DNA from 3 places in the Salipaludibacillus agaradhaerens genome. Region 2 is predicted to be linked to each of the others. Evidence: riboswitches for the same ligand, from Rfam matches in the RefSeq annotation. Region 2 holds a riboswitch; each other region holds the start of a gene.

What was found. Region 2 has a riboswitch for cyclic di-GMP ahead of sinI (DNA-binding anti-repressor SinI). Riboswitches for the same ligand answer to the same signal wherever they lie in the genome.
Region 1: another riboswitch for cyclic di-GMP. It lies ahead of BK581_RS14585 (pyridoxal phosphate-dependent decarboxylase family protein); the one in region 2 lies ahead of sinI (DNA-binding anti-repressor SinI).
Region 3: another riboswitch for cyclic di-GMP. It lies ahead of BK581_RS06480 (anti-repressor SinI family protein); the one in region 2 lies ahead of sinI (DNA-binding anti-repressor SinI).

Annotation. Positions count from the first base shown of each region.
Region 1 is NZ_KV917378.1:3,120,823-3,124,019, forward strand. It holds gene BK581_RS14580 (methyl-accepting chemotaxis protein) at 1-65, opposite strand, end outside; gene BK581_RS14585 (pyridoxal phosphate-dependent decarboxylase family protein) at 59-1,717, opposite strand; cyclic di-GMP riboswitch class I at 1,805-1,892, opposite strand; gene BK581_RS14590 (glutamine--tRNA ligase/YqeY domain fusion protein) at 2,275-3,197, shown strand, end outside.
Region 2 is NZ_KV917378.1:972,376-975,572, forward strand. It holds gene BK581_RS04655 (helix-turn-helix domain-containing protein) at 197-520, shown strand; gene BK581_RS04660 (helix-turn-helix domain-containing protein) at 992-1,234, shown strand; gene sinI (DNA-binding anti-repressor SinI) at 1,338-1,463, opposite strand; cyclic di-GMP riboswitch class I at 1,508-1,608, opposite strand; gene BK581_RS04665 (NfeD family protein) at 1,973-2,602, opposite strand; gene BK581_RS04670 (DUF1002 domain-containing protein) at 2,946-3,197, opposite strand, start outside.
Region 3 is NZ_KV917378.1:1,329,883-1,333,079, forward strand. It holds gene BK581_RS06470 (YbjQ family protein) at 1-36, opposite strand, end outside; gene BK581_RS06475 (hypothetical protein) at 406-651, shown strand; gene BK581_RS06480 (anti-repressor SinI family protein) at 1,179-1,301, opposite strand; cyclic di-GMP riboswitch class I at 1,330-1,418, opposite strand; gene yhbH (sporulation protein YhbH) at 3,068-3,197, opposite strand, start outside.

The DNA of each region.
Region 1 (3,197 bases), 2.1 Mb from region 2:
AGAATCATAGGTCCCATAATACCAAGAAGAAACTTTTTAAATAACGATGATGAAACGTTTAACATGAGAACGTTACCTCACTTTCTGTTGATTTAGTTGCTTCTACCGCTTCTTGTATAAAGGTGATCACGTCAGGAATGTGATCTGTTTCCGTATAAGGTGAGATCGTAAAAAACTTAGAGACGTAAACCGGCTGCAATTCCCCATCATTTTTACATGGGACAAGATCAAATTTCTTTGTGTCACCTAGGAAAATACGGGCTCTATGGGCACCGAAATATTCGAAGAGAGCTTCATTTCTTTTATTTGTTTCCATTATTTGTTCTTTCGTTAACTGGCCCTCTACTTCCATTTCCCAATTGTTAGTCTTGCTATACAGCCTAAAGGCTGTCACAGGACCGGGGTTTAATGGATTCGTGACACATAACTCAGGTAAAGTTGCTTGAAGCTTTTCTCGAAAAACAAGATTGACTCTTACATAGTTAGCCAACAGTATTTGATAACCTTCTACCCCGAAAAGTTGTAACGCTGCCATAATGGCAATGGAGCTGGCCATTCGTGAGCATTCTAATGTGTAGCTTGTGTGATAGTCACCGTAACCTCTGTCACCGACATATGGTGATTCGGCAGCATCTAAATCAATTAATGACAAATCTTCTTTGTTTTTCACTAAGAAAAGACTGGTTGCATAAGGTGTTTGACCGAGCTTTTGGAAATCAAAACATAAGCTGTCAGCTAAGTGTAAATGCTGCATTTTAGAGGTGATTATCTGCAATCCAGTAAGCACCTTTTCTTCAAAGTTTAACGGATTTACCTTAAAATCGTACGCGTTAAAAAAGGCATAGAATCCTCCGAGAGCTGAGTCAGCATGAATATGAACAGGAGGTAAGCCATGCATATCTGTAAGGGCATTTGTCGTATCTTTGATTGCCTGAATATTGTCAATACCAAAGTTATCAGTTGTACCAGTTGTAGCCACAACGTAAACAGGTTTACCTCCTTCTTCAATCACTTTTGCCATTTTAGAGGCAAGATCTTGTTCGTCCATGGCGTGATCTCGCTTTGTACGAACCTTAATCACATGGCTTCGTCCAATACCAGTGGCTTCAGCTGATTTAATTAAACTATAATGGGCTTGCTCAGAGGAGAACACATACAGATTATCAGGAACACCGTGCTCCACTGCATCAGGACAATGTTTTGCAATAGCAAGGCGGAGTCCCGTAAAGACAGCTCCTTGTCCACCCCATGTTGTATATCCCCAGCTCTCATTGACATCAAAGCCAGCAATACGTGACATCATGGCAATGACTTTCGTTTCTGCCTCCGCACCGGCCGGACCATAAACATCCCATAAATTATTCCCATTCAATAGGGAGGCTGTTAGTTGACCTATGAGTCCGGGAATACTTGCCATCGGAAGGACATTCGTCAAAAAGTATCGGGAATGATAGGGGTGCCCTGTCATTAAGCTTGTCATACTGTCTACTAAGTGAGACAGACTTTCACCCTGTAGGGGGACTTCAGCTGTTTGGATGAGCTGCTGATAAAAATTTGTTTCACGCTGTTTCTCATGTCCTAAACTAGCGTAATCTGGACGCTTCATCCCATCCATTTTTTCTAGAAGAGTGGTAATTAATTGCAGGAAATTCTCTCTGCTTTCACGATTGCCATCTTCACTAGGGAAAAGCTTTTGCACGTCATTAAGTGATTTCATTCAGTAACCTCCAATCATATTTTTAAACATAAAAAAATCCCCACTTTAATAATGGGGGTCCGGTAACATACGTAAAACGCTAATATGTTAAGCAACTCAGCCATCTTAACTTTTTAAAAGCGTTAGACCTGGAGCTTTGCGTCCCTGTTTTTCAACAGGTTTGCCCATTATTATTGTGTTATATTGAACATAATTAAAAGTATCACAATAGGACTAAAGTAATCAATACATTTACACATTTGTCACAAAATATGCCATTAAATGCTTGTAAGTCCTATCTTTAGGTCATGGATAATTAGTGAATGATTAGGCCTTTCAGAGGGGATGGCTACAAAAAAGAAATAAATGAAATTACGCAACGAGTGAAAAGTAAGGTCATCCATAGATATCCAGTCTTATTTATGATATAACGAATAATAGACATGTTATTTAAACAGATTAGTTACTTTTGTCGACTGCTCAGTCGTATCGATGTTAATAAAGTGGCTCTAAAAATGTAGACTATTTTAAAGATGGTAATCATGAACAGAACTTTTGTGATAGAAAGGTGTAGAGACATGAGTGAAAATGTAAATAATTCATCACATTTCATTAAGTATATTGTGCAAGAGGACTTGGATGAAGGAACCTACGAGCATGTAGTGACACGGTTCCCACCAGAACCAAATGGCTATTTGCACATCGGTCACGCCAAATCAATCGTCTTAAACTTTGAGTTGGCAGATGCTTTTAACGGCAAGACGAATCTTCGGTTTGACGATACAAATCCATTGAAAGAAGACCAAGAGTTTGTGGATGCCATTAAACAAGATATTCAGTGGCTTGGTTATGAATGGGACGGTTTATTTTATGCGTCTAATTACTTTGAAGAGATGTATGAACGTGCCGTATTGCTCATTAAGAAAGGCCTCGCATATGTAGAAGATTTAACACAGGAAGAAATCCGCCAGTATCGGGGTACCTTAACTGAGCCAGGTAAAGAAAGTGAGTCACGAAGCAGGAGTGTTGACGAAAACCTTGCACTTTTCGAAAAGATGAGAAAAGGTGAATTTGCCAATGGAGAAAAGGTGCTTCGGGCTAAAATAGACATGTCATCACCGAACATTAACTTGCGAGATCCTGTCATTTACCGAATTTCTCATACTGAACATCATAATACCGGTGACAAGTGGTGTATTTATCCAATGTATTCCTATGCGCACCCACTTGAAGATGCCATTGAAGGTGTAACACATTCCATTTGTACGTTAGAGTTTGAGGATCAGCGGCCATTGTATGACTGGGTAGTGGAACATACAGAAATAGAAGGTACGCCAAAGCAAATTGAATTTGCTCGGTTGAATTTGACAAATACGGTCATGAGTAAGCGTAAATTGAAACAGCTCGTGGATGAAGGCTATGTGGATGGCTGGGACGATCCGCGAATGCCTACCCTGTCAGGCCTAAGACGCCGTGGATTTACCGCTGATTCTATTAAAAC
Region 2 (3,197 bases):
ATTACACATTTCTTTAAAAAATTTAAGAAAAGAAAGCTCAATCAGTAAAAATATGATATATTAAGAATGTATCCCTTATAACGAACATCTTAAAACTTAATAGTGAACTTTTTATCACATAAATAATCATGACATGTTCTTGTAAGATAGATAATAATTTGATGTGTAAATATGAGTATATAGAGGAGGATATCCGATGATTGGTGAAAGAGTTAAAAAATATAGAAAAGAATCTGGTATGTCACTAACCGAATTAGCGGAAAAAGCAGGGGTAGCGAAATCCTATTTAAGTGCTATAGAGAGAAACATTCAAACGAATCCATCCATTCAGTTTCTAGAAAAAATCGCTAATGTACTTAACATAAAAATGGATCTTTTATTGCATGATGATGTTACAGACGACAAACAAATGGATGCAGAATGGCAATCTCTCGTGAAAGAAGCAATGGAATCAGGCGTATCCAAAGATGAATTTAAAGAGTTTTTAGAATTTAACAAATGGAAGATACAACAAAAATAATATGTTCACTTTAGTCGCTACCGCCACTTTATCGCTTTAAACTCCCTCATTCGCTTTAACTCCTCAAAGTGATGAAGTGGTGGAAAAATGAACCTCTCGTTCTTCGTTATACTTCAGTGTGTTGCAATCTCCCGAAAGTCATCATGTCAAAATCAATGAGTTTTACTCACACTTATTCCCTTAAGGTAACACGGCATTCTATTTATGAATAAACTTTTACAATAAAATAATTAAGGCCTATAATTAGCCAAAATATAACGCGTTCTTAATAAAGAATATAATTTTAGTATAAAAGATTTCCTACTAAATGGGAACCTTCAAAAATCGTCAAAATACTCATATAAAGAACTAAATTCGTTCTCAATGTCGTATATACTCCATTTTGCTCATTATTTCTTTTTTTAACAAATGACCATTGTGCTATATAATGAACAATATGAGGGAAAAACTTTGCATGAGAGGGGGATAACAATGATTGGTGATATGATTCGCTATCGACGTAAGGAAAAAGGTCTTACATTATCTGAGCTTTCTAGAAAAACAGGCGTTTCGAAGTCATACTTAAGTTACTTAGAGCGGAATAAAAAGAAAAATCCATCCATTGAAATTGTTAGACGTATCTTTATTACATTAGATCTACCCTTAACACCCTTATTTTATCAAGAAAGAACGATTGACCGTTCTATGACGGCAATGGAAGAACGATCGGTCTAATACCCTATTAGATTTTAAGTATTGGATGATATAGGATAGTCCACGTAACCCTCAGGCTAGTTTAAGATAAGGCTTCTTCAAAATATTTTGAAGAAGCCTTATCTTATATTGTTTTTAATTCTTTTTTCTTCACAAAAAACTCTCTCACTTCTTCTACTGTCAAACCCATGTCCTTTGCTTGATTAAGAAGCACTTCCCAATCTTTAAGTTGTTTTTCATCAATAGCCATTATAATTACATGATCCCCTCTCGCACAAACCATTATAAACACCGCTAGGCAGTTCAGCCATCATAGAGAGAGGTAAACTCCTTTAACTCTCCTTAGACCTGTAACTTTGCGTCTCTATTTTTCAATAGATTTGCCGTTGACTAGAAGAAGATCTGGTTCGAAAAAAATAATGTGACATTCGATGGAGCCAGAGATAATTATAAATAACTTTCAGGTGAAAAGTATGTCGAAAAATGTCATAATATTAAAATTCATCCCTATTGCCTACCCAACATTAAATATTCATTACATAAGTGCTTTTTCACTGTGTTTTCAGGAACATATTTCGAAAAAAATGCATAAATAGACATACTTTTTTGCATTGTTACATATTTACAATGAATTATGACTAGATCGTAAGTATGCTATTTTTAAAAAAATTTTAATGAATTTTTATTTCGCCCTATATAATTTGTCACATATTAGTGCAGTTCCTTTGAAATTATCGGCTTTATATAAGTTATCAGCCATTAATTTTTAGGTACTATAACGATACGTGTACCATCCACTGAAAGAACCTTCACTGTCTCATCTTCCTTAATCCATTGGTTATCTGACGTTGCACTGTAGAGTTTCCCGTCAACCTCTACGGTTCCCGTAGGTCTAAAAGGTGTTTTTGTGATCCCAGTTTTACCAACTAGTTCTTTATAACTGTCATTCATCGAATTATAACCATGTTCTGATGTCAATCTATCTTTCAGCGTCATCTTATCCCACATATTTCTACGTGGAAAAACTTTTGTGAATAGGTAAGATGAAGGAGCAGCTATTAAGAAGGCCATTGAAACAAGTGCCCCATACGTTAATCCAGGAGCAGGAATTGCTAACCCCAATACCATCAACAATATCCCCAAAGAGGCGATCGTGCCATCTGTCGTTACTTTCCCGTCAAAGATGATTAACGATAGACCGATTAGATAAAGTATGACTATCCACAAACTGTCTCCTGCGGTTACATGATAAGAAAAATAAATCGCCATAATGACGACACCTATTACACCGAACAATCCTTTAGTGCGTACCATCATCTCACCAAATATGAAGAGGGTAGCGATAAAAACAACAAAAAAACCAAAAGCAGCGTAGTCTAAAAATTCCATAATACTTCCTCCTTCCTAAATGCAGTCTTTACGTTATTGTATCAAATTTTCTATTCTAAAATCATTTACGTTACATTGACTAAAAAAGTTTCAGCATGAGAAGAAAATCACTTTGCTATGTTTAATAAAACGCCCTTCATCAATGAGAATTTTTCGTATTTCCCCACCGGTTGGTAGTTGAGTGAATCGCACATTCGCGTCCGTTAGCTTAAATAGATTTACGAGGTGAGCATTTTACGGACGGCTATCTGTGATAAAAAAAGTAGGGACGGTTTAGTTTCCCCTCCCTACTCACACATTCCAGCTAAATTGAGTTAACTTAGTAAAAATAGTGTTCTTTCTGTTAAGAACTAAACCAACCTTTCACGATATCAATTAGGTTTGAGATAAAATCAAGAATAGATTGTATGAATCCTTGACCTTCTTCACTATTTAAGAAATCACCAATGTTTTCACGTATTTTACCAATTTGATTTTGCACTTGGTCCCAATCAATATTTAAATCTTTCATACGATTAAATAATGAGACTAAACCATTTAATTCTTCATCAGTTAGAGTCATGCCTAACTCTCCTGCAATTCGTTGAATTAAAGC
Region 3 (3,197 bases), 360 kb from region 2:
TCTGCCTGCTACTGTTTCTGTATTAACCATGATCATTGCTCTCTCTCCTTCACTCATTCATTATTCTTTTCCTTAAAGTATTTACGGAAAAGGATTTAAAAAGTTCCGTCATGTGACTGTTTTAATTATAATAAGCAATTAATCATTATAACCGTCTTCCCGTCAACGTTTTTCAAGATTTCCTCTTCCAAAGTAGCTTTTAGTTGTTTCTTTATTTCTTCATTTAATAGGCTCTCTTTCACATTGAAGGCTATATGGAGATAAAACCTGATATTCGTCCTTAGCAGTAAATAATACAAAACCTTTACTTTTATTCTTAAAACTCTTTTGTTTATATTTAAATTGCACAGTGATCATTTTGACTATATAATTATATCAATGAAAGATTAGACGGAGGGGACAAGTATGATTGCAGCAAAACTAAAAGAAATGTCTCAAAATGACCGAATTGAAACAGGCATTATTGTCGCTATTCTAGCGCTATCAGTTATTATAGGCATTATTGTAGGACGGCAGGAAGAATGGATTGCACCACGTAACTTTACCGCTGGATATATGGTTGGATCGCTTACATCTATTATTATTTTATTCAGTATTTACCGCTCAATTTCAATTATTGCTAAAATGCTGGATAAGAAACGCTCTGTTTAAATGTCGTTCAACCTCACTCAACTAGTACGTGGATATAATCGGGTTAGTGCATATGTTTAATGTCATATTTCTTAACCTTTTATATAAAGCCATTGGCTGACTTCGCTCACTGTTAAACAGTGCACGTGAAGTTCTGACAATGGCTTTTTTGAATGGTCAGTAAATGTATTCAATATAGAGGAGTCTCTTTACAGAAAAAACTCGCCTTCTCGGCGAGTTTAAAAAGTTTTATAAATATGACCAGTATTAGCAGCAATTCCTCTACGTCCCAAATCTATTAGAAGGTTGCTACACTATTTTTATTAAATTTCACCACACGAACACTTCCAAAACGAAAACGTTTACTTTATCATTTTATAAAACCAGCCTTTACAAGCCATATCTGACTTTAACACACTGGTGTTTCAACGTTTACGTTGAACTCTCCCTATTTGTTTGCTGAACCTATCTCAACGAGAAGACATTTAAAGCAATGTATTATTACAAAAAACATTAAAGTAGCTTCTATGCCCGTATCTTTAATGTTGCTATTTTTGCTTTTCCTTCAAAAAGGATCGCACTTCTTCTGGTGTCAGCCCTAGTTCTTTCGCAGCCTGAATCAGTGCCACCCATTCTTGGTCATGTTGTTCTTCTCTTTTAATAGTGAGCATGAGGTAAGCCTCCCTTATGTCACTCCATTGAGGCGACTGTGCAATCATAGAATATAATAATTCCTTAGATTCACAGTTTTGCGTCCCGACCTTTCGATAGGGTTGCCTTTTCTGAATGAGTAGATGATATAAATAGTAGTATGTGTATTAAATTCCTTATAACGAACGATAGCTAGTAAATTCGACATAACCGACAAATTTCTTTAGTTATATTGACATCCCTTTCTATTAATACACCCCCGTTATGTTCTATATTACGAATGTAGTAGCTAAATCATAATATTTTTCCTCAAATATGTAAATGAGTACAAATACTTAAATTATCAAAATTATCTATAATTCCCTATTTACTCCCTGTGATAAACGACTTGTATAAGCTTATTAAAGGGTTAATCACACTGAAACAGTTCTTTATATTTAGTCTATTAGGTCTACTTCCTGTTGAAAAACAAATACAGGAAAAAACAAGAAAATTGTCATTTAGTTAATATGACAGTCTTTTTCCCCTTTTCATCTTTATTAGAGGTTAAATCTATTGTGAATTTTTTCAAAACTATTTCCCCTTTCAATTTGAAAGGACTATAAAATTGGTATTATTTAATGACACATTCTACTTAAATAAGGAAATAATTTAGAAACATATTTAAAATTAGCAACTCTCTAAGTAGTCAAGCCCACCTTTCTGTCATTTACATTTAGTCAATATGACCCGATTTTTCACAACTTTATATATGGTCCGACGATTAGAATAACACTTAAATGGCTATAAGAACGGTCTAATCTTTTACCAAAAGCAAAAAAGAAGAATGATATTTAATATTCTCCTACTTCTAGAAGTATCTTGTCTATGACTTTATATCTATAATTACTCAGAAATAAGAACGTAAGATGGAAAAAGACCTTAAAATTGTTTATTTCTCTCTTACAAAACGAACGAGTCATTTACCTTCAACTATATTTTCTCTTCTAAGTGGTATACGTGTATTGAATCATTATACCTAAATTCCCTAACCTTAATGTATTTTTATGGGAATCAATCGTCAATACGTTCTTCTAATTCTGCTTTCAAAACAGTCACTTTATGTTTTCTCTACCATAGTCACAGTTATATAGTAAATAAAGACCTACAGCTATCGTAAGAGAAATACAAAACTTGGTCTGTTTACCGAGAGAATTCCCCTAGTTCTAATGAAATATTTGAATTAAACACACTAGATTAAAAACTGATCATGTGACCCTTAATAATGCTGATCCATAATGACTAAACCCATATTTAACTTTTTAAAACGTTAATCATATACATCTAGTTATTTCACTAAGCTTCACCCTCTAGTTTTACGTCCACATACCTACTTGAATTGTCCCCCTAATTGTAAACTTTATTTTATATGTAAGTTATCTCATACTGATCAGTTGGCTTGGTTTCTAATATCACCTTTTAATGATTGAACGGCCTTTTTGCTTATTCATTTTTGAGGAATGGATATACTTTCGATAGAAAATATTTAAAGTTAAAATAATACACCGCCATATTTTATGCTTAATCAAAACATTTACAGAGATAGGTTTATTAATGTAGGCTCCATGACGGATTATCCTAATAACCCAGAATTATATTTTAAAAATGAGCTATTCAACATACCTCTAACGACTTTAACGTAGAAATAAATGTTAAAGCCGTTGAAGTCTGCTGTTATGTGCGCCTTCTTTCCTTGAAAAAACGGCCATGTTCAAGTAAAACAGAAACTGATTCAATAGCTTTATTATTAATAGGCGACTGCCTCTTCTCCTTTTTTAAAGAACAATTTCAATGCTTCATACACATCTTTTTTGTCACGCAGAATATAATGCTTGAACCGATTATCATCTATCTTCTTATAAGCGTTCATTAAAGTT